Regions from separate parts of the Phytomonospora sp. NPDC050363 genome, predicted to be linked through region 2. Evidence: riboswitches for the same ligand, from Rfam matches in the RefSeq annotation. Region 2 holds a riboswitch; the other holds the start of a gene.
What was found. Region 2 has a riboswitch for S-adenosylmethionine ahead of AB0I28_RS21320 (aminotransferase class V-fold PLP-dependent enzyme). Riboswitches for the same ligand answer to the same signal wherever they lie in the genome.
Positions count from the first base shown of each region.

Region 1 (14,586 bases), on a different contig from region 2:
GCTCGGCTTGTGCAGGGCGGCCACGTGCGGCCGCCGGTGCAGGCGCGCGGCGGCGGCCTCCTGGTAGCCGAGGATCTTCGCGGAGTCGTAGGCCGCCGGCTCCCAGTCCTCGATGTAGCCGGCGGTGTCCTCCGACAGCCGCGCGTTCATCGCGGCCAGGTCGGCGAGGTACTTCTCGGGCACCGGTTCGATGAAGCGCACGAGTTCGTAGTCCTCGCCCGCCTTGGCCGCGGCCTGCTCGAAGAACCGGGTCTCGGCGTCGAGGTCCACTGTCGACAGATCGAGCTGCCGCCGGACCTCGTCGCCGACCCGGCGGTAGCCGGAGGCCGCGATGAAGGCCTCGCCCGACTCGTCGCGGGCGACGCCGCCCGGCAGCGAGGCCACTCCTTCGGTCATCGCCCGGGTGCGGCCTTCCGCCTTGAACCTGGTGTACAGCAGGTCGAGCGCCTCGCGGCCGATCCCCTGCCGGCGCAGTCGCGGCGTCACGGTCACCGACACCCACCCGCTGTTGGTGTTCGCGTCCTGCGGCAGAGACATCTCGGCGACCGCGACGGCCTCACCGTCGCGGCGCACGAGGAAGTGCGTGGCGTGGCTACCCGGCCACGGATGGCCGAGCCCGCCGATCTCGCTCTCCCGCCACAGGGCGGGGAGGTTGACCGCGTCGACCGCATGGGCGGCCGTGCGAACGGCCATCCATGCGTCGAGGTCGGCGGTGGGCGAATCGGCGGTGACGTCCGTCAGATTCAGCGTGCTCATGGGTCTCTCAGATCTTCTTCTGGTAGGCCAGCCAGCGCTCCTGGGCGCGGTAGCCTACGGCTTCGTTGATGCTGATCATGAAGTCGTTCTCCTCGGCGTTCCACGTGTGCACGTACTTGACATGCGGGCGGTAGGCGCGGACGAGACGATGGTTCTCGATCTTCAGGATGGTGCCGATGCGGTGGCCCCGGTGATCGGGATCGACGATCGTGATGCCCTGCCAGGCGTGCTCCTCGACGCCCGACTGCACCATGATGTCGGTCCAGCCGGCGACCGTCCCGCTCTCGATGTGCCGCACCACGGTGTTGACCTTGAGGTCGCCGCGCGAACTCGCCCGGCGCTCGTTCTGCCGGACCCGCTCGGCGTCGACCTTCTGCGGCTCCATGTCCAAGGTGCCCATCGGGGCGTCCTGGAGCAGGCGGCCGTCGAGGTAGGCGATGCCGTCGACGAGTTCCTCGGGCGCGTGGTTGATCCACTGCACCAGTTCGTAGCCCTCGGCGCGCTCCCACGCCCCGGCCAGCTGCTCGTCGAGCTCGGCGGCCGGGACCAGGTCCAGGTCGGCGGTGCGGCGGACCTCGTCGAGTCCCTTGGTGTAGCCGTGCTTCTCCAGCAGGGCCTGCCCGGCGACGTGCTTCGGGTAGTCCTCACGCAGCTGGTCGGGCGCGTAGATCATCAGGGTGCGGCGGCCGTCGGCGACGGCGCGCCTCTCGATGTGGTCGAGGATCGCCGTGGCCACGCCCCGGCGGCGGAACTCGGGGTGCACGTCCAGCTCGAACTCCACCAGGTGGGTGTTGTCCTTGAGGTGGAAGACCGCCTCGGAGACGCCGACGATGCGGCCGTCGACACTGGCGGTGATGTACTCGGTCCGCACCGCCTCGGCCGGCAGCATCAGGCTGATCATCAGGTTGGGCTTGGACGGCGCCGGGAACAGCGGCAGGTCCTCGGTCCAGGAGGCCTTGACGGTCTCGGTCCACTGGTCGATGCCCGCGAGGTCCCCCGGAGCGAGCGTCGAGATCTTGATGTCGGTCATGGCGTGGCTACTTCCCCTTGATAATCGACCCACGAGTCAACGACCCGGTAACCGATCTGCTCATTGATCTTGATCATGTACGCGTTGCTCGCGGCGTTCCACGTGTCGACGGCGACCAGGGCGGGAGCCTCGGCGCGCACGAAGCGGTGGAGTTCGAGCTTGGCCACCGTGCCCAGCCGCCTGCCCCGGTGCTCGGGATCGACGATGGTGATGCCCTGGAATCCCTTGTGGACGTGCGCGGGACCGAAGACGATCATCGTCCAGGCGGCGACCTTGCCGGTCTCCTCGTGCTGCATCGCCACGTGGAGGCGGATCCGGCCGCGTGCGTCGGCGGTCGCCTCGGAGGCGCGGAAGCGCTCGGCGTCGACCTTGGGCGCCTCGAAGTCGAGATCGCCCATCGGCGCGTCGAGGATCAGCCGCCCGTCGAGGTAGGCCAGCCCTTCGACGAGGTCGTCGGGTGCGTTGTCGGTCCAGGTGCGCACCCGGTAGCCCTCGGCGTGCTTCCACGACTCGGCCAGCAGTGCGTCCATCGCGTCCCAGTCGACGCCGCCGAACTCGATGCGGCGGCGTTCCTCGGCCAGTTTGGGTTCGAGGCCCATGGCGCCGAGGAACTCGATGCCGTGGTGGCCGCGCGGAATGCCGCCCTCGACGGACTTGCAGGCCGTGGCGCCCATGTTGGTGCGGCCCTGGTCGGCGGCCCTGATGTTGGCGTGCGCCCACAGGGTCCGGCCGATGCCGCGCCGGCGGAAGTCGGGGTGCACCGAGATCTCCGCCCACGCGTTGTGCAGGTTCTCCAGTGTGGAGAGCTCGACGCAGAGGTGGGCGACGACGCGGCCGCCGGCGACGGCGACGTAGTCCTCGCGGAGCTGGCCCGGCCACAGCGCGGTCAGCGCCAGACGCTCCTCGTCGAGGGTCGGCGGGACGTTGTCGGGCAGGTCGTGCGCCCAGCACGCGTTCTTGACGTCGAAGACGGCCTCGACGGTGGCCTCGTCCGCCGGATCGACCCGACGAATGTCCACTGTGGTCATGGAGTGACACCTCCCTGGAAGTCGACCACCATGTCCAGCGGACGGAAGCCGACGAGGTCGTTGATGCGGATCATGTGGCCGTTCTCGGCGGCGTTGTAGGTGTCCACGACTCGCAGCGCCGGCGTCACGGCCCGGGCGTAGCGGTGGAGTTCGAGCTTCACGACGGTCCCCAGGCGGCGGCCCCGGTGGGCGGGATCGACGATGGTGACGCCGTGACTGGCGTGCCCCTTGTGGTCGAGGTCGTGCGACAGGCAGCTCCAGGCGGCGACCCGCCCGGTGCCGGTGTGCACCAGCGCGACGTGCGCGGTCGTGCGCATCCTCACGGCGCTCGACGCCTCGGCTCCGCGGACGCGCGCGGCGTCGACCTTGAAGGCCTCGATGTCGAGGTCGCCGGTCGGCGAGTCGGTCAGCACGCGGCCGTCGAGGTAGGCGATGTCGTCGATGAGGTCGGGCGGGGTGAAGTTCACCCACGCCCGCAGTTCGTAGCCCTCGGCGCGCGACCAGGCCTCGGCGAGCAGGCGGCCTCCCGCCTCCTCGTCCACGGTGGACAGTTCGGCGCGGCGGCGCACCTCGGTCAGCTTCGCTTCGACGCCCATCGCGGCCAGGAACTCCATGCCGTGGCGGTCGCGCGCGGGGCCGCCTTCGACGGCGCCGAACGCGGTCGCCTGGACGACGGTGCATCCCTTGGCGCGCATGCGGTCCAGGGCGTACTCCCACATCGCCCGGCCGAAACCGCGGCGCCGGAAGTCGGGGTGGACGCAGCCGCCGACGTTGGCGATGTGCTTGTTCTCGATGGTGCTGAAGTCGACGCGCATGGAGGCGACCACGCGCCCGTCGAGGAGCCCGACCCACTCTTCGGGGACGCGGCCGGGGCTGGGGTGGGTGAGGCTCGCGATGACCGGACCCCGATCGGGCGCGGGGTCGTCGGGCAGATCGACGGCGAAGGACGCCTGTCGCAACGCGAACCAGTCGTCGACCAACGCGGGGTCGTCGAGGTCGAGCGGCTTGATCTCTACAGTGGACATGGTTTGGGCTCCCCCTGGAAATGAACCGCGAGGTCGTGCGCCTCGAAGCCGATGGCCTCGTTGATCGCGATCATGTGGGCGTTGTGCACGGAGTTGGTGGTCTCGATGTGCCGCAGAGCCGGCTCGGCGGCGCGGATCGCGGCGAGGTTGCCCAGTTTCACGACGGTGCCCAGACGCCGGCCGCGGTGCGCGGGGTCGACGATCGTGGTGTTCTGGCGGGCCAGTGAGCGCGGGTTCTTCGGCATGATCAGGCCGGTCCAGGCCGCGACCTCACCGGTGACGGTGTGCCGCGCGGCGGCGAAGTAGGTCGTGCGCAGCTGCCGGACGCCGGTCTCCTCGATGGCGCGCCAGCGCTCGGTGTCGAAGGCCTGGGGTTCGCGATCGAAGTCACCGGAAGGCACGTCGGTGCCCATGCGGCCCTCCAGGTAGGCGATCCCGGCGGCGAGCTCCTCGGGCGCCCGGTCGGTCCAGGTCACCAGTTCGTAGCCGGCGGAGCGCTCGCGCGCCTCCTCGGCGAGCCGGCCGAGAGTCTCTTCATCCACTGTGGACACGTCGAGGCGGCTGCGGACCTCGTCGAGTACGCGCCGCAGACCCATCGCGGACAAAAAAGAAACACCGGGCTCGTCCCGGGTGACCTTTCCACCCTTCGCGTGCCCGGTGGCGTGACCGGAGATCTTCGTCCGGCCGGCGGCCACGGCCTCTGCGGAACAGCGCCCGAAGAGAGCCTTGCCGATTCCCTGTCGGCGGTATCGCGGATGCACACAGCCTTCGATCTCGGCCGAGGTGCGGTTCTCGCGCTGCGGGAGCATGAGCTCGGCGTAGCCGGCCGGCTCGCCGTCGACACGGATCACCCAGTGCTGGAAGTCGTTGCCCGGTCGCGGGTTGCGCAGATATGCACCGAGGTATCCGGCGTCGAGCGCCGGCCGCTCGGGCTCGTCGTGGGCGAAGCAGGCGCGCTGAAGCCCCGCCAGTTCGGACACGGCGGCGTCGTCGTCGATGACGAGGGCTTCGATGCGCATGGTCGTAGCATCGCTGCGGGCCGCAATCGCCGCCACCGAATTACGCAAGGGGGCTCACGCAGGGAGATCAACCTCGCCGGCGGGTAGTAGTTGTCTTCGCTACTACGCTTCTGCTAGCGTGGCGACACGTGATCGAACGACTCACCGCCCTCGGGTTCACCACCCAGGAATCCCGCGTCTACATCGCGCTGCTCCAGCAGCCCTTCACCACCGGCTACGAACTGGCCAAGGCCACCGGCCTCCAGCGCGCGAACGTCTACCAGGTCCTCGCCGCGCTCACCGACCGCGACGTCATCGCCCGCGCGACCGCCGACACGCCCGCGAAGTTCGTCGCCCATCCCCCCGCCGAGGTCCTCGGCCGCATCAAGCGGCAGACCGCCGCGCGCGCCGACAGCCTCATCGCCGACCTCGCCGAACTCACCGCGCCGCAGGAGCAGGTCGCCTTCACGCTGCGGGAACGCGAGGAGATCACCGACCGGATCGTCACCCTCGTCGGGGAGGCCCGCGAACGCGTCGCCGCCTGCGTGTGGGCCGAGGACCTCTCCTGGCTGGCCGGGCCGCTGCGCTACGCCTCGCAGTCGGGCTGCCAGGTCGTCGTCAACGTCTTCGGCGACACCGAGGAGGAGCTGTTCGGCGAGGTCTACCGGCACGAGCCCGCCGCCCGCACCGTCGGCGGCAACCTCCTGACCGTCGCCGTCGACTACTCCACGGCCCTCGTCGCGTCCTTCGACGACCCGCCCGGCGCGGTGTTCACCAGCCACCCCGCGCTCGTGCGCGTCGTGGAGAAGCTCATCCGCGACGAGACCTACATCGCGGCCATCTTCGACCGCCTCGGCCCCGCCCTCGAAGCCGAGTTCGGGCCGCACATGGTCGGCCTGCGCTCCCGGCTCCTGCCCCCCGACCAGGCCGAACGGCTCATCTCGATCGTCGGCTTCGGCGCCGGCGACGCCACCTTGCTGACCGAAGGAGAACGCGCGTGAGCGCCACCGTGATCGTCGACGCCCTGTGGGGCGACTCCGGCAAGGGCAAGACCTGCGCGCACCTCGCCCGGCGCGACGACCCCGAGCTGACCGTGCGCGCCGGGATCGGCACGAACGCCGGCGCGAGCGTCACCCTCGACGACGGCACCCTCCTCAAGGCCCGGCAGCTCCCGACGGGCTGGGTCAACCCCGGCACACGCGCCGCGGTCGGGCCGGGCGTCCTGGTCGACCCGCGCGTCCTCGCCGACGAGGTCGAGCGCTTCGGCCTCGCCGGGCGCGCCTTCGTCGACGGCCGCTGCGCGGTCATCACGCCCGAGCACATCGAGGCCGAGCGGGCCGACGAGCACCTGTCGCGGACGGTCGGCTCGACCTGCACCGGCAACGGCCGCGCCCGCGCCGACCTCGTCATGCGCAGGGCCCGGCAGGCCCGCGACGTCCCCGAACTCGCGCCCTACGTCATCGACGTCCCCCGCGAGGTCAACAAGGTCGCCGCCGGACCCGGCAACGTCATCGTCGAAGGCTCGCAGGGCACCATGCTGTCGCTGACCTACAGCCCCGACTACCCGTACACGACCTCCGGGAACTGCACGACCGCCGCCGCGCTCGACGACGTCGGCCTCAACTGGCGGCACCTCACCGACGTGATCATGGTCGTCAAGGCCATGCCGACCCGCGTCGGCGAAGGCCCCCTCCCGCACGAGCTGGCCCCCGGCGAGGCCGAGGCGCGCGGCATCGCCGAGTACGGCGTCAACACCGGCCGCCCCCGCCGCAAGGCCGAACGCCTCGACTTCGGCCTGCTGGAGTACGCCGCCATGCTCAACGGCCCCACGCAGATCGCGCTCACCTTCTGCGACCACCTCGACCCCGAGATGCGCGGCCGTCGCGACGCGCGCGGGATCACCGGGAAGGTCCGCGAGCTGATGTCACGGGTCGAGGAGGCCACCGGCGCGCCGGTCACGCTGCTGGACACCGGACCGGGCCTGAGCGACGTCATCGACCTGTCATGAAGTAGTGACCCGCGTCCCACCCGTTGACGCGGGTCTTTACACACCCGCCCCCACCTGGCTTACACTCCACCCGTACTCATCCAGAGGAGCTGAGGGACCGGCCCTGCGACGCTCCGGCAACCACCGCCGCCCATCCGGGCATGCGGAAGGTGCCACTTCCGTCCCGCGTTCGCGCGGGGAAGATGAGGGAGGAGCCTCTCTTTATGTCCGCACCCACTGTGCCCTTCACGTCCAGCCCCGCCATCGGGCTGATCTGCAGAAACTGCCAGGCCACATACCCGATCGCCGCCCAGCACGCCTGTTGGCAGTGTTTCGGCCCGCTCGAAGTGGACTACGACCTCGACCAGCTCGCCAAGGTCACCCGCGCCGACATCGAGGCCGGGCCGCAGAACATCTGGCGGTACGCGCCCCTCCTGCCCGCCGGCGTCGACCCGGCCACCCGCGTCACCCTCAACCCCGGCATGACGCCGCTCATCAAGGCCGACAACCTCGCCGCCGAACTCGGCATGAAGACCCTGTGGGTCAAGGACGACTCGGGCAACCCGACGCACTCCTTCAAGGACCGCGTCGTCTCCGTCGCCCTCACCGCCGCCTCCCAGCTCGGCTTCGACCGCTTCGCGTGCGCCTCCACCGGCAACCTCGCCAACTCGGTCGCCGCGCACGCCGCCCGCGCCGGCGTCCCCTCGATCGTGTTCATCCCCTACGACCTCGAACCCGGCAAGGTCACCGCCTCGGCGGTCTACGGCGGGCAGCTCGTGGCCATCGAGGGCTCCTACGACGACGTCAACCGCCTCTGCTCGGAACTCACCGAGACCGACGAGTTCGAGTCGACGGCCTTCGTCAACGTCAACGTCCGCCCCTTCTACGCCGAGGGCTCCAAGACCCTCGGCTACGAGGTCGCCGAGCAGCTCGGCTGGCGGCTCCCCGAGCAGGTCGTCATCCCGATGGCCTCCGGCGAGCTGCTCACCAAGATCGACAAGGCCTTCACCGAGCTCGCCGACATCGGCCTCGTCGAAGGGCACAACGTCAAGGTCTTCGGCGCCCAGTCGGCCGGCTGCAACCCGATCGCGACGGCCCTGCACGCGGGCACCGACGTGATCACTCCCGTCAAGCCGACCGGGATCGCCAAGTCGCTCAACATCGGCGACCCCGCCGCCGGGCCCTACGCCATCGAGTCGGTCACCCGCACCGGCGGCTGGATGGACTTCGTCTCCGACGACGAGATCCGGGCCGGCATAACGCTTCTGGCCCGCACGACCGGCGTATTCGCTGAAACGGCCGGAGGTGTCGTGGTGGCGACTCTCCGCAAGCTCCTCGCTTCGGGGAAGCTCGACCCCGAGGCCGAGACGGTCATCTACAACACCGGGGAAGGACTCAAGACCCTCGACGCCGTCGCAGGTGCGCCGACGCACCAGGTCAGGCCTTCCCTCAAAGCCGTGCGCGAAGCGGGGTTGCTCGGCTAGCACGCACATCCGGCCGCCGAGCGCAACTGTCGGATTCCCGGCAGTTGGACCACGGGTCCTAACCCTTGACCCGCACGCGAATCGGGCGCAGAATACGCGGTGCGGGAGGTTGCAGCACCACTGTCGTACCTGCTTTTCCAGCGGTGCGGCGAGCAGCGTCGGAGGCGCTGTGGTGATGCCAGCCTCCCGACCAAACTTCGACGAGACCCCGGTCGGCGACCGGGGTCTCGTGCTGTCCGCGGGGTGATCCCCGCCGCCCTCGACCCCACCCGGACGCCCGTCACACTTTAGCGGCACAGCCGATTCCGCGCGACCGTTTGCCCAGGTGAGAGCCCCCGGCCTCGATGCAAACCCACCGCCCGGTCCCAACCGCCGACCCGTCCCGGCGACCCCGCACACCCCCCGAGCCGGGCCTCCTCAACCCCTCCGCCCCACCAGCGGACCGACCGTCCCATCACCGCCGACGTCCGTCCACCCGGCCACCGGATCTTCGTCCCATCCCGGCCGCCGAACAGCCCGAACAGGCACGAAAGTCCGGTCTCGGCCGGACCTCCCCGCGTACGGTCGCGAACATGGACGCCCCCACGCCCTACCGACTCACCGACGACGACCAAGACGGCATCGTCCGCAAGGCGGCGCACGCCGCGGGCCATCTCCCCGCGAGCCAGCGCGACGCCGCGGTGGCCCTCGCCCTCGACCTGTACGAGGCCGCCGCCCGGCATGGGCACGAGCCCGCCTCGATCAACTCGGTGACCTCCATCCCGACAGCCGCCGCCGAGCTCGCCCAGCGCCTGGTGACGGTCTCGTAGGGGAGAGAACGACACCCGCAATCGGTTTGCGTCGACGGACGAGGTGAAGCACCATCACGATCAAGAGATCCGTGAAGGAGCGCCCTTGCCGTCCGTCGACGAAGACCTCGCCCACCGCCTGCTCGCCTCGCAGTTCCCCCAGTGGGCCGAACTGCCGCTGAAAAGGCTCGAACCCGCCGGGTCCGACAACGTGATCCTCCGCCTCGGCGAGGAGCTCTCCATGCGCCTGCCGCGCGGCGCCTGGGCCGCCGGGCAGGCGACCAAGGAGCACCGGTGGCTGCCCCACCTCGCCCCGCGCCTCCCTCTCGCGCTCCCCGTGCCCGTGGGACTGGGCACACCCGAGTTCGGCTACCCGTGGGACTGGTCGGTCTCCCGCTGGCTCGACGGGGAAGCCGCCACCGTCGACGGCCTCACCGACCCGGCCGAGGCCGCCGCCGACCTCGCCGCCTTCTTCACCTCCCTGCGCGGACTCGCGCCCGCCGACGAGCTGCGCGACACCTCCGAGCGCGAGACCCTGCGCAGCCGCGACCACGACACCCGCGAGGCGATCGCCGCCGTCGAGGGCACCTTCGACACCACCGCGCTCACCGAGGTCTGGGACGCCGCCTTGACCGCCCCCGAGTGGGCCGGTGAGCCGGTCTGGGTCCACGGCGACATGCACAACGGCAACCTCCTGACCGTCGACGGCCGCCTCAGCGCGGTCATCGACTTCGGCGGACTCGGCATCGGCGACCCGGCCTGCGACCTGGTCGTGGCGTGGACGCTCTTCCCCGCCGCCACACGGCCGCTGTTCCGCGCGGCCCTCGGCCTCGACGACGCGACCTGGGCGCGAGGCCGCGGCTGGGCGATCTCCACCGGCCTCAACGCCTACACGACCTACGCGGCGGCCAATCCCCTGGTCGCGGCCAACACCACCCGCCAGATCACGTGGGCGCTGGCGGACCGGTAGAGCCCGGAAGCCTCCCGGCGGTTCACACGCGCACCCGGCGATACTGAACCCATGGCAGGTACCGAACAGACCGAACCCGCCCGCGCGACGGACGCCGAGCTCGCCTTCGTCGAGGAGTTCGCGCTCACCCTGGAGCGCATGGGCCTGGTGCGCATGGCGGGGCGCGTCATCGCCTGGCTCACCATCTGCGATCCGCCGGAGCAGACCTTCAACCAGATCGCGGACACCCTCCAGGCGTCGAAGGGTTCGATCAGCAACTCCCTTCGCTTCCTCACGACCGCGAAGTGGGTGATCCGCTCCTCTCGCCCCGGTGATCGCAAGGACTACTTCCATGCCCGCTCGGACGCCATGACCGAACTCGTCGGTGTACAGAGCAGCCAGTACGGCCCCTTCGTCGACGTCACCTCGCAGGGCCTCGACGTGCTCGCCGACGCGCCCGCGGAGCGCCGCGCACGCCTGCAGGAGATGCACGACTTCTTCGCCTGGCTCGACAAGGAACTCCCGATCTTCATGCGCCGCTGGGAGGCCGAACGCCCCAAACGAACAGATCAGGCGTAGTTTCCGGCGCGGCGAGCGCCGGTGACGCCCGAGGACCCCCCACCGCCCCGCCCCGGCATGGTGCACTATCGGTAGAGGCACCGACCGCCTACCGAGGAGTACGCGTGACCGACCCCGCGAACCGCCCGGCACCGGACGGCGAAGCCGTCCCCACCGGCCTGGGGAGCCGTCCGGAGCACGCCCCGGACATCGTGGCGCCGACCTCGCCGCAGTTCACCTCCGACTTCCAGCCCGATACCGATCAGCGCGCCTGGGCGCCGCAACCGGAGGACTCGCCGGGGCAGCGGGGCCCGGTCGTGCTCCTGGCCGCTTTCGGGGTCATCATTCTCGCCGTCGTCGCCGTGCTCGGCCTCTTCCTCGTCAACGGCGGCAACCCCCGCGAGCCCGGCGACCCACTCCAGGAGGACCCGCCCGTGGCGGTGCCCGCGCCGCCTTTCGAGGAGCGGCTGCACGCCGAGGAGCTCTACGGCGAGGACTGGGACTTCCGGATGGGCGAGGCGAACGGGTTCGCCGAGCTGGTGAAGAACTGGGACCACGACGACTGCTCGTCGGCGGCCCTGTTCAGCCAGGACAGCGACCTGCTCGTGGAACTCGGCTGCCAGTACCGCATCGAGGGCGCCTACATGTCCAAGGACGGGCACACGCTCCTGGCCGAGCAGGTCCTGGTCTTCGAGGACGACATCTCCGCCGCCGACGCCGCCATGCGCCTGGACTGGACCGCCTACGCCTTCCAGCCGGAGGGGACATCCCTCGACGCGGAGATGTCGGGCGGCAGCGCCGACGCCAACAAGCAGTACCTGATCGTCACGACGGCCGGGATCGACACCCGCGACGAGACGATCGTGTCGGAGGCCGAGGAACTGCTGCACTACTTCCACGCCGACCACGTCGCGGTATTCCACTGGCGGTGAGGCACCCGGGCTGGGGCATCATGTACAAGCCCGCATGATCGCCCTTCAGCCCGAGAACAGGTCGCCCGATGCCCGACACCCCCCAGGGCTCCGCTGTGCCCGATTCAGCCCCTGAACCCGTTCCCGCGACGTATCCGCCGGTCGCGCCGGAGCCCGCGACGGCTCCCGTGTCCGCCGTGCCGTCAGCCCCCGTCTACCCGCCCGACGCGCAGGCCTGGCCGGCGCCCGCCTACCCGCCTCCTCCCCCGCCTCCCGCGCCGAAGCGCAAGGTCCTGCCATTCGTCATCGGGCTCGCCGTCGTCGTGGCGATCGGCGGCACCGTCCCGTTCCTGGTCAGCGGACCCGACACCTCGGCGTCGATCGTCGCCGCACCATCCCCCTCGGATACGGGGCCGCGGCCGCTGCTCGCCGACGACGTGTTCATCGACGACTTCGAGGTGACCGCCGAAGGCGGCGACGTCTACGGTTTCGAGCGCATCGGCGCCTGGGACCACGACGGCGACTGCCCGAAAGCGGGCAAGGGCAAGGCTTCGGAGAAGTTCCTGGCCGGCTGCGTCAGCCGGGTCGAGGGCGCCTACGAGACCCGCGACGGGAAGTTCCGCTTCGCGACGCAGATCTTCGGGTTCTCCGAGTCCGTCGTCAGCAACCCCGGCTTGAGGAAGCCACCGGAGGACTTCGAGCTCGACTGGCGCCCGAAGTCCATGATGGAGGGTCCGTACTGGTGGGGTTGGGACGCCGCCGGGGACTATCTGATCATCGTCTACGTCGGGCCGGTGCGCACCTTCAACGCCCGCACCGACAAGGCCACCGAAGCCCTCGTGGGGCGGATTCGCGAGTGGACGGTCAACGCCGTCAAGGAGTCCGTCTACTGGTAGAACCCCTGCCACGAAAGTGAACCGGAGGACGGGCCCGCCCCCGTCCTCCGGTCACGTCTATCTCCGCGCGCCCGACGTCAGGACGTGACGTCCTTGCGGGTGAACCGCCAGAAGGCCAGCGAGGTGAACACCGCGCCGTAGACCAGTCCGACGACTATGCCGCGGACCATGTCGTCGGTCTGCGCCGATGGGGACAGCAGTCCGAGCCAGGCCGTGCTGTAGCGGGTCGGGAGGATGTCGCGCAGGTCGCCCAGCGCGGTCACCGCGTCGAGGATGTTCGACACGATGAACAGCAGGACCGCGCCGCCGACCGCGCCGAGCGGCGCGTCGGTCAGCACCGACAGCAGGAAGGCCAGTCCGGCGACGACGAGCAGCGACACCGCGAGGTACCCGGCGACGGCCAGGACCCGGTAGATCGCCTCGGGTGAGGCGATCTCGCCGCCCAGCGGGGCCCGCAGCGGACCCCAGCCGTAGGCGATTCCGCCGACCACAATGGACATGACGGTGAGGACCGCCATGGACAGCAGGCAGTAGGCCAGGGCCACCGCGAGCTTCACCGACAGCAGCCGCCCGCGCGGCACCGGAGTCGCCAGCAGGTAGCGCAGGCTCCCCCAGCTCGCCTCGCCGGCGATCGTGTCGCCGCAGAACATCGCGAAGACGACGACCAGCAGGAAGTTGGAGGTCACCAGCATCGCGAAGAGCGTGAAGTTCGCCGCTCCGGCGGTGCCCAGGTCGGCCATCGCGTCGAAGCCGCCGCCGTCGTTGCCCTCTTCGGCCTCGCCGCCGACCTTGAAGGCGACCAGGAGGAGCAGCGGAAGCAGGGCGAGCAGCCCGAGCGTCCACTGTGTACGGCGGCGGGTCAGCTGGCGCCGGAACTCGGTGGCGAAGGTCAGCGTGCGGCCCGCCGAGTAGGTCGCCGCGGCGCCGTTGGCGCGGGGCGGTGCGGTCTGGGCGGTCATGTCCTGCTCCCTACGTTCTCCACCAGCGTCAAGAACGCGTCCTCAAGGCGGGCACCGGTTCCGGTGCCGATGACGTCGGCGACCTCGCCGGCCCCGACGACCTGCCCGCGGCTCATCACGACCACGTGCGTGCAGGTCTGCTCGACTTCGGCGAGCAGGTGCGAGGAGACCAGCACCGCCCGGCCGTCGCGGGCGTAGTCGTGCAGGACGCGGCGCATCTCGGCGATCTGCGGCGGGTCGAGCCCGTCGGTCGGCTCGTCGAGGACCAGCAGCTCCGGCAGGCCGAGCATGGCCTGCGCGATGGCGATGCGCTGCTTCATGCCGTGGGAGTACTTGCGGACCTTGCGGTCGATGCGGTCGCCGAGGTCGGCGATCTTGACGACCTCGTCGAAGTGCGCCTCCTCGGCCGGGCGGCCGGTGGAGCGCCAGTACAGCCGCAGGTTGTCCATGCCGGACAGGTGCGGCAGCAGTCCCGGTCCCTCGACGAGGGCGCCGAGACGGGAGAGGACCGGCGCGCCGGGCCCGACCTTGTGGCCGAAGACGGTCATGGTGCCGCCGGTCGGCTGGAGCAGGCCCATCAGGGTGCGCAGGGTCGTGGTCTTCCCGGCGCCGTTGGGGCCGAGGAGGCCGACGACCTGGCCGCGCTCGACGCGGAAGTCGACGCCGTCGACGGCCACGAACCCGTCCCGGTAGGTCTTGCGCAGACCCGAGACGACCAGCGGGGTGTCGGCGTCGGGTTCGTAGACGCTGTGATCGCGGCGCCGGTTGCGGTAGCGGGCGATCAGCCACGCGGCGAGGATCCCGCCGGGGATGGCGATCAGGACGACGATCAGCGCGATCTTCCAGACGCTGTCCTCGCTGGGCAGCACGTCGGCCGTGACCACCGGTGCGGCGAGGGATCCGGCGACGGCGACCTGGTAGGTCACCGGCTCGACCGGGTTGGCGTAGGCCTGGTCGGCGGTGGCGATGACCAGGCGCAGCTTGTGCCCGGCCTCGAAGCGGTGCGCGATGCCGGGGAGGCGAACCTCGACCGGCTGCGCGGCGGCGATGTCGGTGGACAGGCCGGTGAGCTTCACCGGCGCGATGAGTCCATTGGGGAGGGTCGCGCCGCCGTCGTCGGAGACGTCGTAGAGCTTGAAGTAGAGCGTGGCCTCACCGGTCGGCGAGGCCGCCTTCACCGTGACCCTGGGGGTTCCGGTGATCTCCAGCGGCGCCGA
Region 1 is NZ_JBFAKK010000012.1:136,691-151,276, reverse strand. Features, by position in the region: gene AB0I28_RS28860 (GNAT family N-acetyltransferase) at 1-756, opposite strand, end outside; gene AB0I28_RS28855 (GNAT family N-acetyltransferase) at 764-1,786, opposite strand; gene AB0I28_RS28850 (GNAT family N-acetyltransferase) at 1,783-2,814, opposite strand; gene AB0I28_RS28845 (GNAT family N-acetyltransferase) at 2,811-3,839, opposite strand; gene AB0I28_RS28840 (GNAT family N-acetyltransferase) at 3,827-4,858, opposite strand; gene AB0I28_RS28835 (helix-turn-helix domain-containing protein) at 4,987-5,838, shown strand; gene AB0I28_RS28830 (adenylosuccinate synthetase) at 5,835-6,845, shown strand; SAM riboswitch class I at 6,919-7,034, shown strand; gene thrC (threonine synthase) at 7,049-8,308, shown strand; gene AB0I28_RS28820 (hypothetical protein) at 8,881-9,117, shown strand; gene AB0I28_RS28815 (aminoglycoside phosphotransferase family protein) at 9,203-10,066, shown strand; gene AB0I28_RS28810 (winged helix DNA-binding protein) at 10,118-10,624, shown strand; gene AB0I28_RS28805 (hypothetical protein) at 10,729-11,535, shown strand; gene AB0I28_RS28800 (hypothetical protein) at 11,712-12,410, shown strand; gene AB0I28_RS28795 (ABC transporter permease) at 12,488-13,369, opposite strand; gene AB0I28_RS28790 (alpha/beta fold hydrolase) at 13,366-14,586, opposite strand, start outside.
Region 1: it holds a riboswitch for S-adenosylmethionine, as region 2 does, so the genes downstream of both, thrC (threonine synthase) here and AB0I28_RS21320 (aminotransferase class V-fold PLP-dependent enzyme) in region 2, are expected to answer to the same signal.

Region 2 (14,586 bases):
CTGGCGGCCGGCGACCACGCCCACGCCGCGACCCTCCTGCGGGAAGCCGCGACCCTCTGGCACGGCCCGGCCCTCGCCGACCTCGACCTCCCCTTCGCCCGCGCCCAGGCGGTGCGCCTGGAAGAACTGCGCTTCGCCGCGACGGAGGACCGCGTCGAGGCCGAACTGAACCTCCCCGCCGACCGCGACACGCGCGCGCTGGTCGCCGAACTCCGCGACCTCGTCGCCGCCCACCCCCTCCGCGAGCGCCTGTACGGCCAGCTCATGCGCGCCTTGTACGCCGACGGGCAGCAGGCCGAGGCCCTCGCCGTGTTCGAGGAGGCGCGCGAAGTCCTCGCCGACCGCCTCGGCGCCGACCCGTCGGCGGAGCTCTCCGCCGTGCACGTGGCGATCCTGCGCGGCACACCCGGCCCGGCCGCAGTCACCCCGCGCCCCGTCCCCCTCAACACGCACCGCCCCCCGGCGCAGCTCACCAGCTTCGTGGGCCGCGCCGCGGAGCTCGACCGGATCGTGTCGACCCTCTCGGCCTCCCGCCTGGTCACCCTCACCGGCCCGGGCGGCGCCGGGAAGACGCGCCTGGCGATCGAGGCGTCGCGGTCGGCGGCCGAGGACGTGTGCTTCGTCGAACTCGCCGGCCTCGACCCCGGCGTCGACGTCTCGCACGCCGTCGTCGCCGCGCTCGGCATGCGCGAGGGCGCCGCGGCCGGCGTCGGCGGCCCCGCCGACTCCCTGCTGGAGCGCATCGAGACCGCGCTGGCCGACCGCCCGGTCCTGCTGGTCCTCGACAACTGCGAGCACGTCGTCGACAGCGCCGCCCGCTTCACCGACCGGATCCTGCGCGCCTGCCCGCGCCTGCGCGTCCTGGCCACCAGCCGCGAGGCGCTCGGCATCACCGGCGAGGCCCTGCGCCCGGTCCCGCCGCTGGCCGCGCCGCCCGCCGGGCTCGACCTGGAGGCGGCGGCCTCCTACCCGGCCGTCACCCTGTTCGCCGACCGCGCCCGGGCCGCCCGGCACGACTTCACGCTCGGACCCGACAACATCGCCGACATCGCCAAGATCTGCCAGGCCCTCGACGGCCTGCCGCTGGCGATCGAGCTGGCCGCCGCACGCCTGAAGTCGATCCCCGTCGCCGACATCGCCGCGCACCTCGACGACCGCTTTCGCCTGCTGTCGCGGGGAAGCCGGACCGCGCAGCCGCGCCACCAGACGCTGCACGCGGTGGTGTCGTGGAGCTGGGACCTGCTCGACCCGGCCGAACGCGAACTCGCCGCCCGCGTGTCGGTCTTCGCCGGCGGATTCACCCTCGACGCGGCCGCCGCGGTCAGCGGTCTGTCCACAATGGAGACAGTGGATCTGCTGGCGGGCCTGGCCGACAAGTCACTGCTCGACATCGACGGCGACCGCTACCGGATGCTCACCACCATCCGCCACTTCTGCGCCGCGAAGCTCCCCGAACTCGGCGACGCCTACCCGCAGACCGCGCACGCCCGCCACGCCGAGTACTTCGGCGAGCTCCTCGAACGCGCCGAACCGTACCTGCGCCGCCACGAGCAGGTCGTCTGGCTCGAAAGGCTGGCGGCCGACCACGACAACCTGCACTCCGCGCTGCGCTGGGCGCGCGACCACGACACCGCCTTCGCCCTGCGCCTCAACGCCCTCCTCGTCCCCTACTGGTGGCTGCGCGGCCGCCGACGGGAAGGCATCACCCACTCCGAAGGGCTCCTCGCCCACCTCGAACCGGGCCTACCCGAAGGACTGGAGGAGGAGTACGTCCTCACCGTCCTGAGCGCCGCGACCTACGAGCCCGACGCCCCGCACATCGCCGAGCACATGCGAACCGTCCGGCGCTTCGCCACCGGGCTCGTCCTGCCCTTCCGGCACCGCTACCTGATGATCCTGTGGGCGGTGTTCGCCGGACCGCCCGACGACTCGGAGTACGCGCGGCTGCCCGCGATGATCGCCGAGCTGGAGAACACCGCCCGCACCGATCCGTGGGTGCTCGCCGTCGCGCAGCTCGGCCTGGCCTTCATGGTCTGGAACAACGTCGGCGACCAGAAGGCCAGCCGCGACGCGGCCACCGAGAGCCTGCGCCGCTTCCGCGAGGTCGGCGACCGCTGGGGCATCGTGACCTCCCTGTCCATCATCGGCAACTGGCCCGACCGCGACGCCTCCCGCTACCTCACCGAGGGCATGGCCTTCGCCGAGGAGCTCGGCTCCGTCGAGGACCTCACCCAGCTGCTCTGCCAGCGCGGGCAGCGCCGGGTCAACAACGACGACCTCGACGGGGCCCGCGCCGACTACCTGCGCGCCTCCGAACTGGCCCGCCGCGCCGGTGCCCGCGAGCAGATCGCCCTCGCCGACGCCGGGCTGGCCCAGCTCGCGCTCAGCTCCGGTGACCTCGCCCTCGCGCGCAGCCTCGGCGAGGCCGCGCGCACCGAATGCCCCACGGGGTGGATGCAGACCGACCAGACCTACGCGCAGATCATCACCCTGCTCGGCTGGATCGACGAGGCCGGCGGGGACCTCGACTCCGCGCGCGCCCGCCACGTCGAGGCCATGCGCCTCGGCCGGGGCCTGCGGCAGAACTCGCAGATCGCCGCCGCCCTCGCCGGGCTCGCCTCGGCGGCGCTGTGGGGCGGCGAACCCGAGCGCGCCGCGCGGCTGCTCGGCTACGCCGAGGTCCTGCACGACACGACAGTCGCGACCGACCCGAACGCGGCGGCCGCGGCCGCCCGCATCCACAACACGCTCACCGACGAGGCATGCGCCGCGGCCTACCACGAGGCGACCGGGCTCGACCGCCACGCGATCCACGCCCGCCTAGATACCCTCTGACCTGCACTGACAGTGCACTGGCGGGCTCGTCAGCGAACGGTGCGCGCTCCGTCAGCGACCGCGTGAATCCTTCGGGACATGAACACGAACCCCTCCGCCCACGCCGCGCCACCCAGCGCGGGGCGCCGCTACGCGATCCTGGCCATCCTCTCCCTGGCGACCCTGCTGCTGGCCATCGACATGACCGTTCTCCACCTGGCCGTGCCGTCACTGGTCGAGGACGTCGAACCCTCGGCGACGCAGCTGTTGTGGATCGCCGACATCTACGGCTTCGCCCTCGGCGGGCTGCTGATCACCATGGGCAACCTCGGCGACCGCATCGGCCGCAAGAAGCTGCTGCTGTCGGGGGCCGTCGCCTTCGGGCTCGCCTCGGCGGTCACCGCGTTCGCCGACGAGCCCGGGCTGCTGATCGCCGCCCGCGCGCTGCTCGGTGTGGCGGGCGCGACGATCATGCCGTCGGCCGCGGCCATCCTGCGCAACGTCTTCACCGAGCGCAAGGAGCGGTCGACGGCGATCGGCATCTGGTCGGCGATGTCGGCCAGCGGGTTCGCGTTCGGGCCCGTCGTCGGCGGTGTGCTGCTGGAGAACTACTGGTGGGGATCGGTGTTCCTGATCAACCTGCCGATCATGCTCATCGTCATCGTCGCCGGCGTCGTGCTGATCCCCGAGTCGCGCAACCCCCACGCCGGGCGCATCGACCTGCTCAGCGTCGTGCTGTCCTTCGTCGGCATCATCGGCCTCATCTACGGCATCAAGGAGATCGCGCACAACGGGATCGAGTCGCTCGACGCGCTCGCCGGGCTGGCCGTCGGGCTGGTCGCGATGGGGTGGTTCGTGCGTCGGCAGACGCGCCTGGCCGAGCCGATGATGGACCTGAAACTGTTCCGCAGCAGGGTTTTCAGCGGGGCCGTGGCGACCAACGTGGTCACCGTGTTCGGGATGATCGCGCTGTCGCTGGTGCTCGCGCAGTACCTCCAGCTCGTGCTGGGGTGGTCGCCGCTGGTCGCGGGGATCGCCGGGATTCCCGGAGGGCTGTCGGCGGGGCTGACCGCGCCGTTCGCCGCCCGCATCGCCACCGCCTGGGGGCGCGGCAAGACCGTGGCGCTGGGGTTGGGGCTGCTGGCCGTGAGCCTGGTTCTGTACGTCCGCATCGACCTCGACCCGAACTACCTGACGCTGCTGCCGGCGATGGTCATCGGCGGCGCGGGCATGGGCCTGGGCTTCGCGATCACCAACGACATCGTGTTGTCGTCGGTGCCCAAGGAGCGCTCCGGCGCGGCGGTGTCCATTGTGGAGACAGCGACGGAGATGGGCGGGGCGCTGGGCATCGCGGTGCTCGGATCGGTCATGAACGCCGCCTACGCCGACAACCTGGAGGTCCCGGCCGGAGTTCCCGCCGAGGCGGCGGTGCCGATCAGGGAGCAGATCGGCACGGCGTTCGCGGTGGCCGAGCAGCTGCCTGGCGAGCTGGGTGAGGCGGTGCGGCATGCGGCGAAGGTGGCGTTCGTCGACGGCGCGCACGTGACGACGCTGACCAGCGCTGCGATCGTGGCGGTGTTCGCGCTGGTGGCGGCGGTGTCGCTGCGGGGGAAGTTCGTGACGGTGGAAGAGGAGGACGAGGAGGTGCCGGTGCCTGTTCCGGCACGGTGACCGGAGGAAAGGCGGGGCTTCGGCCCCGCCCTTTTCGTGCGCGTTCGGATCCGGCTCAATGGCAGCTCCAGAACATCTCGACCTCCTCGAACCGCCGCGCCGCCAGCGCCTCCCGCCCGATCACCCAGTGCGAGTTGCCCACATCCCCCCATCCGATCCCGGCCTCGTAGTCGGTGTCGATCTGCGCGAGAAGTACCGGCAGCTCCTCGCCGTCGCTGCCGACCAGGACCTGCGACCCCGGCGCGAACTCCACGTCGTACTGCACGCCCTCTCCGAACCCGCCGACCCGGTGGACGGGCAGCGTCGACACGTCGGTGATCTCCACCTGCCATCGGTCCTCCAGCCTCGGCTCCCATCCCGTCACCAGGTCCGGGTGGTCGAACCCCGCCCACGTCGGCTCCACGACGGCGGTCACCTCGACACGCTCACCCGTGTCGCCGAGCGCCTCGACCGGTGCGCCTTCCCGAACCCAGTGGACCTCACCGTGATCGAGTTCGTCGTCGGACACGAAGAACACCAGCCAACCCGTGTCCGGGAGGTCGAGGCCAGTGCGGGGCAGGACCGCCAGATCCAGGGTGAGCAGGTGCGCCAGCGGATAGCCGTCGTCGAAACAAGGCCAGGAGGCACCCGGCGGCCAGACCGGGTCCCCGCGGAGCCAGCCGGCGACCGCGTCGCCGGGCCGAGAGTGCCGCAGCCGGATTCCCGGAGTGGCCGCGGCGAGCCGCTGCCGCCGCACCCGATCGAGCAGATGCGCGGCGACGGCCTCGGCGAAGCGTTGGTGGGGGGAGGAGGACATCCGGCCAGTATGGCGAAGGGTGTCACCAGGGCAGGCGGCGTTCGCGCGCGCCGTCAAGCCACGCAGCGCCCCGAAGCGCCTCCCTCAACCCCGGTGCCCCAGCACGTTCACCACTCGCCCACCCGGATCGCGCACGAAGAACCTCCGCACGCCCCACTCCTCATCGGTCAGCGGGTGCACGATCTCCGCGCCACTGGCCACCACCGCCTCGTACACCGCGTCGACGTCCTCGACCTCGATGCTCGCGTACGGCACGACCGGCGCGGTGGCGTCGGCGGTCATGAAGGAGACCTGCGCCGTCGGGTTCGACGTCGACGCCAGCGTCATGATCCACCCCTGGTTCATGACCTCCTCGAAGCCCAGCAGCCCGTAGAAGTCCCGGTTGCCGTCCATCTCGCCCTCGCCGACCTCGACGTCGGGCACCACTCGCCGGATGCTCACCGGTACCCGTACGGCGGAGGCGGCATGACGGGAACGACCGGCACGGCGACCGGCACGACCGGCTGCGCGGGCGGCGAGACCGCCCGGACGGACCCGTCGGGCAGCGGCAGGTGGTACCTCGCGCCGTCCCAGTGGACGACCGGCACCGATCTGTCATGCCCGGTGTACACGGCCCGATGGCCGCTCATCGCCTGCAACAACGCGTACTCCTCCGCCTGGTAGTCGGCCTCGGCCCGGCCGCGCAGCAGCCCGTCGCGAAGCATGGCCAGCTGCGTCGCGGTGAACTGGAACCCGCGCATCGCGGCCGCCCCCCGGTCGCCGGCGACCTTGCGCGCCCACACCCTCGCCGAGGCCCGCCGCCCGAAGGTGACCAGCGACGCCACCTCGGGCGCGGTCATCCACCCCGAGCTCACGTACGCCGGCAGCACCCGCCCGACCAGCCGCGCCTCCCACGCGCGTATCCAGATCGCGCCCCCGACGGCGGTCAGGAAGATCGGCACCATCACCGACACATACCCGACGGCCAGGACCCGCGCACCCGAACTGGCCAGCAGGTTCCAGGATCCGTGCAGCAGCATCGCGATCAGCAGCATCCCCAGCGGCGCCAGGATCCGCACCGACTTCTTCGCCGTGCGCGCCGCGATGCCCAGCCCGACGCCGGTCATCGTCGTGAACAGCGGGTGCGCGAAACCGGTCAGCAGGATCCGCACCACGAACAGCGCCACCACCGACAGCGCGCCCGTCGCGGCACCGCCCTCGCGCTCACCGGAGACGTAGACGCCGGAGATGTAGAGGATGTTCTCGGCCATCGCGAAACCGGTCGCCGACAGGCCGCAGTAGACGATGCCGTCGACGATCCCGGAGAAGTACTTGCGCCGGCGCCACAACAGCAGCAGCGGGCCGATCATCTTCGTGGTCTCCTCGATCACCGGCGCGACGAGGATCGCCACCAGGTTCTGGGAGACGCCCCACTCGTCGAACAGGACCGACATTCCGGTGTTCACGCCCAGCGAGACCGCGGTGGCCACACACGCGCCCCAGCCGAAACAGAAGGCCAGGAACCGGGTCGGTTCGGGCTCATAGCGGTCGAGCCACAGGAAACAGGCCACCAGGACCGGTACCGGGATGACGGCGGTGCCGACCCCGATGAGCAGCGGACCCATGCCGACCTCGGTGCCCACTGCGAGCAAGATCACCAGGGCGCCTGCGGCGAGCAGGACGATGATGCCCGCCATCAGGCCGAAGCGGCGCCAGCTGAACCTGGCGGGCGGCGGCGGGAGCTTCTGGGACATCTCACCGGGCGGGACAACCGACATGCCGACAGCCTAGCCGCGCTATGGTGTCCAACAGGTCATGAGCGCCAGCGTCAAGCCCCGGCTCGCTGGCCGGCAACCCAACAACCGCGTGGGGTGCCCCGGGTGAGGACCAGGCACGTGCCGATGAGGGCACGGGCAAACGCGGGCCCCAAGACGGGTCCCAGGACCTGCTTGGAGGCAGCCATGACGTCTACCGTCGTCCCGTCCGGCCAGTTCGCCGACGCCCCCGCGCGCCCGATCCCCGTGGTCGAGGCCCCCGAGGTGCCGCTGGTGACCGGCGGCAGCGTCCGCTACGCGAACTTCGACCACGCCGCCTCGACGCCCTGTCTGCGCGCGGCGGCCGACGCGGTCACCGCGCTGCTCCCCCGCTACGCCAGCGTCCACCGGGGCGCGGGCTACCTGTCGGGGGAATGCACGCGGGCCTACGAGTCGGCGCGCCGCACGATCGCGCGTTTCGTCAACGCCCGCCCCGACGACGCGGTGGTCTTCACCCGCAACACGACCGACTCGCTGAACCTGCTCGCCCGCGCGCTGCCCGAGGACGCCACGGTCATCGCCTTCGACTCCGAGCACCACGCGAACCTGCTGCCCTGGAAGCGCCTCATCCGGCTGCCCGCCCCCGACTCCCCGGCCACGGCCGTGCGCTCGGTCGACGACGCGCTGAAGGTCGTCGCGCAGGACGGGCCGGTCCTGGTCGCGGTGACCGGAGCGTCCAATGTGACCGGTGAGCTGTTCCCGGTCGCCGAGATCACCGTGCTGGCACACCGATACGGCGCCCGGGTCGTCCTCGACGGCGCCCAGCTCGTGCCGCACCGCGTCGTCGACGTGACCGCGCTCGACGTCGACTACATCGCCTTCTCCGGACACAAGCTCTACGCGCCCTTCGGCACCGGTGTCCTCATCGGACGATCCGACTGGCTCGACGCCGCGCCCCCGTATCTCGCGGGCGGCGGCGCTTCCGCACACGTCGGCGACGCCACCAACGACGTGCGCTGGCAGACCGGCGCCGCGCGGCACGAGGGTGGCAGCCCCAACGTCATCGGCGCCGTGGCGCTCGCGGCGGTGTGCGAGACCCTCGAAGCCGCCGACCGGGCCGCGCTGACGGCCTGGGAGGAGACCCTGCGGGTCCGGCTGGCCGAAGGGCTGGCGGCGATCCCGGGAGTCCGGCAGCTGCACGCGTTCGGCCCTCGATCCCAGCGTGTCGGGACCGTGGCGTTCACCGTCGACGGATATCCCGCCGACCTGGTCGCCGCGGTGCTGTCCGCCGAGCACGGAATCGGCGTGCGCGACGGCCTGTTCTGCGCCCACCCGCTCACGCGACGGCTGCTCACCGAGGCGGGAGTCGCGCCCACGCACTCCGTCGGTGCCGGCTGCGGCGGTGACGGACGGCCGCAGCAGGTCGCCACGGCCGTGCGCGCGAGCATCGGGCTGGGCACGGACGTGGACGACGTGGACCGGCTGATCGCGGCGGTGGAGCGACTGGCGCTGGACGGGCCACAGTGGACCTACAGTCTGGTCGACGGACGGCCCGGGCCCGTGCCGGACCCGCGAGCCTGACTCACGGCGCTGACTCGCGCGACAACCGAGCCAAGCGGCCCGCCGACCGACGCACCGGTCGGCGGGCCGCTTTTCGGGACACCGCGCGTCCCGGCGGCCGATCTTCGTCCGTGCGGCGGAAGCGCGGCAGGCAAAGGCATGTCAAAGTTATGGCGCTGTTCACTTTCATGCCCGGAAGGTGCCCGAATTGCGCTTCCACGCGCGTGCCCTCGGCGTTCTCGTCGCCGCAGCGGCCGTTCTCGTCGCCGCAGCGGCCGTTCTCGTCGTCGGCGGTCAGAACGAGACCTTCGGCACGGCGGTCAGCGCCGGGGGTGTGTGGGTCATCCCCGGCGGCGCGAGCGGCCTCGATACCACCCGCACGACCCTCTACACGCAGAACTCGCCCGGTGTCCCCGGCGGCGTCGAGTTCCACGACTACTTCGGCGCGGCGCTCTCCGCCGGGAACATCACCGGCGGCGCGCCCTACCTGATCGTCGGCTCGCCCGGCGAGTCGGTCGGCTCGCGGGAATACGCCGGCATGGCCTACTACCTGCGCGGCGAGGTCTGGCGGACCTTCGGCCAGAACACGGCCGGAGTCGCCGGCACGGCCGAGGCCGGCGACTCCTTCGGCGGCGCGATCGCCGCCTCCGACCGCTTCTTCGCCGTCGGCGCGCAAGGTGAGGAACTGAACTACAAGCCGGGCGCCGGGACGGCGCACCTGTTCGCGCACACCATCGTCGGCGGTGCTCCGAAACCGATCGCCGCCGTCCACCAGGACACCTCGGGCATCTCCGGGTCGGCCGAGACCAACGACTCCTTCGGTTCGGCGCTATCGGTGGTGTCCTATCGCCCGTCGCCGACTGCCGCGATCGGTGCGCTCGTCGCCGTCGGTGTATCGGGCGAGGATCTCGGCTCCGCCACCGACGCCGGAATGGCTCACCTGCTCGCGATCACGCCCACCGGGACGGTCACCGAAGTCGCCGACGCGCAGCAGAACACCTCCGGAGTCGCCGACACCGCCGAGGAGGACGACATGTTCGGTGCCGACGTGGCCGTGGCGATCCGAGGCACCGCACCGGTCGGCACACCGTCCACTGTGGTCTGGGCCGCGGCCGTCGGCCTCGAACGCACCGGTGCCTCCGTCAGCGGAGCGGTCCAGGTGTTCCGCAACCCCAAGGATCCCGGCGACCGCGACGTCCTGGTCACGCCCGGAAGCCACGGCACGAGCCCCTCCGACTTCCAGCAGGCGTGGGGACTCGGCGCGTCCCCGGCGCATCTGGTCATGACCGGCGTCCACGAGGAGAGCGTCGCCGTCCCCTGGAACAACATCCTCAACGGCGCCACCGAGCCCGTCGTTCGTCTCTGAGACTTGGTGACCACATGAAACCCACCACCTGCACCCTGGCCGCCGCCGTCCTGGCCGTGGCCGCCCTCACCCTCCTGCCCGCCGCGCCCGCGTCGGCCGGCGACTTCCGCCCCGACGTCGTCGACGACTTCGACTGCGACGGCATTCGCGACGTCGTCTACGGCGTCGACTACGAGACCGTCGGCGGTGCCGAATGGGCCGGCGCGGTCTACGTCACCTACAGCACGACCGGCGTCGAGAAGAAGTACACCCAGGCCAGTGCCGGGATCCCCGGCAGCGCCGAGGAATGGGACCAGTTCGGCCAGACCACCGCCTCCTACGACCGCGACGGCGACGGCTGCGACGACCTCGTCGTGGGCTCACCGGGCGAAAGCCTCGGACCCGACACCAAGGCGGGATCCATCCACATCATCCCCGGCTCCCGCACCGGCCTGAACACCGCCAAGACCGTCTCCTACAACCAGGACTCGCCGGGCGTCCCCGGCTCGCCGGAGGACTACGACTCCTTCGGGGACACCCTCGCCGCCGGCACTACCTCCTCCGGGAAGCCCTACCTGCTGGTGAGCGCCCCCGACGAGTCGTTCGACGCCGAGGACGAGGGAACCGTCTACTACTTCCGCGACAACGTCTGGCGCACCATCAGCCAGGATTCGCCCGGCGTCCCCGGCTCGTCGGAGAGCTTCGACTCCTTCGGCGAAACCCTCGCCGTCTCCGACCGTTACTTCGCGATCGGTGTGCCCAGCGAGAGTCTCGGATCCGACGACTTCGCCGGAACGGTCCACGTCTTCAGCCACACCATCGTCGACGGCGCCCCGAAGCACATCGCCGCGGTCAACCAGGACACCGCCGGGATCTCCGGCTCCGCCGAGGACGACGACGAGTTCGGCCGCTCGATCTCGGTGGTCTCCTACCGATCCAGCCCGAGCGCCGCGATCAGCGCGCTCCTCGCGGTGGGCACGCCCTATGAGGACCTCCGCGACAACACCGTCGACCAGGCCGGGTCCGCCCACCTGATCAACGTCACCGACTCCGGCAAGGTCACCCAGCTCGCCGAACTGACACAGGACACTCCCGGAATTCCCGGAGTTCCCGGCTATGCCGACGATCTCGGCTCAGCGGTCCTGGTCGCCAACCGGGGCACCGGTTCGGTCGCCACACCGTCGACGGCCGTGTGGGCGGTCGCGGTGCCGTGGGAGCCGAACCCCGGCGGCGAGCCCGGCACGGGCCTGCCCGTCATCCACCTCACGCGCGCCGACAAGACCCCCGGCGACGGCGACGTCCTGCTCACCGAGGCCGACTTCAACGGCTACGCGGACTTCCAGAACCCCGAGTTCGACGCGAGCTCGAAGACGCTGCACGTGACATCCCTCTGGGGCTCGATCGCCGAGCGACCCTGGGCCGAACTCCCCCCGACCTGAGCACGGAAGGACATCGTGAAGCGCATCATCAGCGCGGCGGCCGTCGCGCTCACCGCGGCCTCGGCCGCCTTGACCGTGACCGCCACTCCGGCCGCCGCTGGACAGTTCCACGTCGACGAGGTCATCGACGACTTCAACTGCGACGGGCTACGCGACGAGGTCTACCTGGCCAGCCACTACGACGTGGGCGACGCGCGCGGCGCTGGGGCGATCATCATCTACTACAGCTCCGGAACCGTCTACGAGCAGACGATCAGCCAGAACACACCCGGTGTCCCGGGCACCGCCGAGACCGGCGACTCCTTCGGCCAGGTCTACGCCGCCACCGACTTCAACGGCGACGGCTGCGACGACCTCGTCGTCAGCGCGCCCTACGAGGCCGTCGACGGAGCCGACGAGGCCGGACTGATCACCGTCATCAACGGCTCACCGAACGGCCTCGTACCGGCCCAGTCGGTCGCCTACACCCAGAACACGCCCGGCGTCCCCGGCGGCGCCGAGTTCCTCGACGGCTTCGGCGCCACCCTCGCCGCCGGAAAGACCTCCGGCGGGCAGCCCTACCTGCTCGTCGGGTCGCCCGGCGAGTCGGTCGGGTCCAAGACCGCGGCCGGTTCGGTCTACTACCTGCGCGGCGGGGTGTGGCGCGCCTTCCACCAGGACAGCCCCGGAGTCGCCGGCACCGCCGAGCACTGGGACGAGTTCGGCTCCGCCATCGCCGGCGGCGACCGCTACTTCGTCGTCGGCGCATACCGCGAGAACCTGTCGGGACGCTCCCAGGCCGGTCAGGTGCACGTCTTCGGCCACAAGATCGTCGGCGGCGTGCCCGACCCGCTCGCGACCATCAGCCAGGACAGCGCGGGCGTGTCCGGCACCGCAGAGTCGGACGACTACTTCGGCCAAGCGGTCGCGGTCGTCCCGTACCAGCCCGCGCCGGGCGCCTCGATCGGCGCGCTGGTGGGCGTCGGCGTGCCCGGCGAAGCGCTGGGAGGTGACGACCGGGCGGGGATGGCGCACGTCTTCGCGGTGACTCCGACCGGGAGGTTCACCGAACTCGCCGACATCAACCAGGACTCCACCGGCGTCGCCGACTCCACCCAGGAGGACGACAGGTTCGGCGAGGACCTCGTCTTCGGGATCGAAGGCGGCGCGACGATCGCCACGCCCTCGACGGCGGTGCTGGCCGTGGCGGTGCCCTGGGAGGACTACGAAGTGGATCAGCGGAGCGGGGCGATCCAGGTGTTCACCGATGTGCGGAGGCCGGGGACCGGAGACCTGGTGTTCAGGCACGACGACGGCAGCGTGCTGGACGGGCACACGGGGGCGACGACGCTGGGGAGCACGCCGACGGAGTTGTTGCTGGGCGGGAGCGGGGCGTACTTCTGGCGGGCGGGGTGGGGTGAGGTTCTGGGCTAGGGCTGGGAGCGCACCGGGTCCTTGCGATCCAGCGAAGAGCCGACCCGCTCCAGCCCGAGCGCCCTGCGCGACACACGACGCCGCGACGCCCGCCCTCCGGCGGGGGTCGCGGCGTCGTCGTGCGCGCGATTCCTATCGAACCTCGTCCTACCGCCTAGCCGCAGTGCTCCGAGGGGCTGTTGTAGCTCGCGGGACCAGCCGTGCCGCCCCACTTCACGCACGAGGGCGCCGACTTCTTCACCGGCCCGGCGTAGTAGGTGTAGCTACCCGAATCGGTGCTGCGGGACTTCCCCGCAGGTTCCAGGTAGGCCTTCACCGCCGTCTTCGAGCCGAGGCTCGTCGCCTTCAGCGTCACCACGCAGTTGTAGCTGTTCGAGGCGTTGTACGTCAGGTAGACCGTGCCGTAGGTCTTTCCGCCGGACTTGAGGGCGGCGCTGTCGATGACCTTGTAGCCACTGCCGCACACCTGCGACGCGGAATACGGGTTACCGCCGCCGCCGGAGCACTTGTTGCTGCTCTTGTACGACTTCGTGCCCCAGTAGTAGGCCCCGGCACCATCGAAGCGGATCTTCGCGGCGCTGCCGCCGCTGCGCTGCTCGTAGTGCAGGTGCGCGCCGGTCGAACCGCCGGTGTTGCCGACATAGCCGATGGTCTGGCCCACCGAGACGGACTGGCCGACCTTCACCGACCACTTGCTCAAGTGCGCGTACAGCGTCTGGTAACCACCGGAGTGGTTGATCACGACGTATTTGCCGTAGCTGGTGTTGCCCTTGTCCTTGACGACCGAGACGGTTCCCGCCGCGCTCGCCGAGACCGTGTCACCCGTGTCGTTGGTGCGGTTGAAGTCGATCGCGTTCTGCGGGCTGTGGTTCGTCCGCGTCTGGCCCGACCATGTCTGTCCACAGGGGAACGGGACCTCGAAGTTGGGGGCGGCCATCGTCGACACGCCTTCGGCGGCGTCGGCGTCGCCGACCGGCGACAGCGGGCTCAGCGGGCTGAGCGCGAGCGCGGTGACGGCGAGCGCGGCGCCGATGATCGCCAGACGGCGTCCGCGGCGGCGCGGCTTGGGGGCGGTGGCGGCTTTCTTCTCTTCGGACATCATGAGCTTTCTGGAGGGGGAAGGGGATCGGGCCGGGTCCACTGTGGAGGAAGGACCCGGCCCGGGTCATGCGCTAGCTGCAGTGCTCCGAGGGGCTGTTGTACGAGGCGCCGCCGGTGGCGCCACCCCACTTCACACATCCCGGCGCGGCCTTGCGGACCGGACCGGCGTACCAGCCGTAGCTTCCGGAGTCGGTGACTCTGCTCGCTCCCGCGGGTTCGAGGTAGGCCGACGTGGCGGTCGCGGTGCCCAGACTGCGGTGCTTCAAGGTCACCACGCAGTTGTTGGTGCCGTTCCAGAGCAGGTAGACCGTGCCCTGGCTGACACCGCCGGCGCTGAGGCCGGCCTGGTCGATGACGTTGTACCCACTGCCGCAGAGCTCCTGCGGGCTGTAGATGTTGCCGCCGCACTGGTTGGTGCTGGTGTAGTTCTTCGAACCCCAGTAGTAGCCCGCGGAGCCGGCGAAGACGACCTTGTAGGCGCTTCCGCCACTGCGCTGCTCGTAGTGCAGGTGGGGTCCGGTGGATCCGCCGGTCGTACCGACCAGGCCGATGCGCGTTCCGTACTCGACCCGGGTGCCGACCGAGACCGAGAAGGACTGCAGGTGCGCGTAGAGGGACGTGTAGCCGCCGCCGTGGTCGACGATGACGTACTTGCCGTAGCTGGTGCCGCCGAGGTCGCGCACGGTGGTGACGGTGCCGGGCGCGCTGGCGACG
Region 2 is NZ_JBFAKK010000007.1:316,566-331,151, reverse strand. Features, by position in the region: gene AB0I28_RS21345 (BTAD domain-containing putative transcriptional regulator) at 1-2,835, shown strand, start outside; gene AB0I28_RS21340 (MFS transporter) at 2,914-4,485, shown strand; gene AB0I28_RS21335 (YwqG family protein) at 4,541-5,281, opposite strand; gene AB0I28_RS21330 (VOC family protein) at 5,366-5,722, opposite strand; gene AB0I28_RS21325 (PrsW family intramembrane metalloprotease) at 5,719-7,038, opposite strand; SAM riboswitch class IV at 7,072-7,186, shown strand; partial or broken gene AB0I28_RS21320 (aminotransferase class V-fold PLP-dependent enzyme) at 7,222-8,511, shown strand; gene AB0I28_RS21315 (hypothetical protein) at 8,783-9,940, shown strand; gene AB0I28_RS21310 (integrin alpha) at 9,955-11,358, shown strand; gene AB0I28_RS21305 (FG-GAP repeat protein) at 11,374-12,771, shown strand; gene AB0I28_RS21300 (M23 family metallopeptidase) at 12,926-13,870, opposite strand; gene AB0I28_RS21295 (M23 family metallopeptidase) at 13,944-14,586, opposite strand, start outside.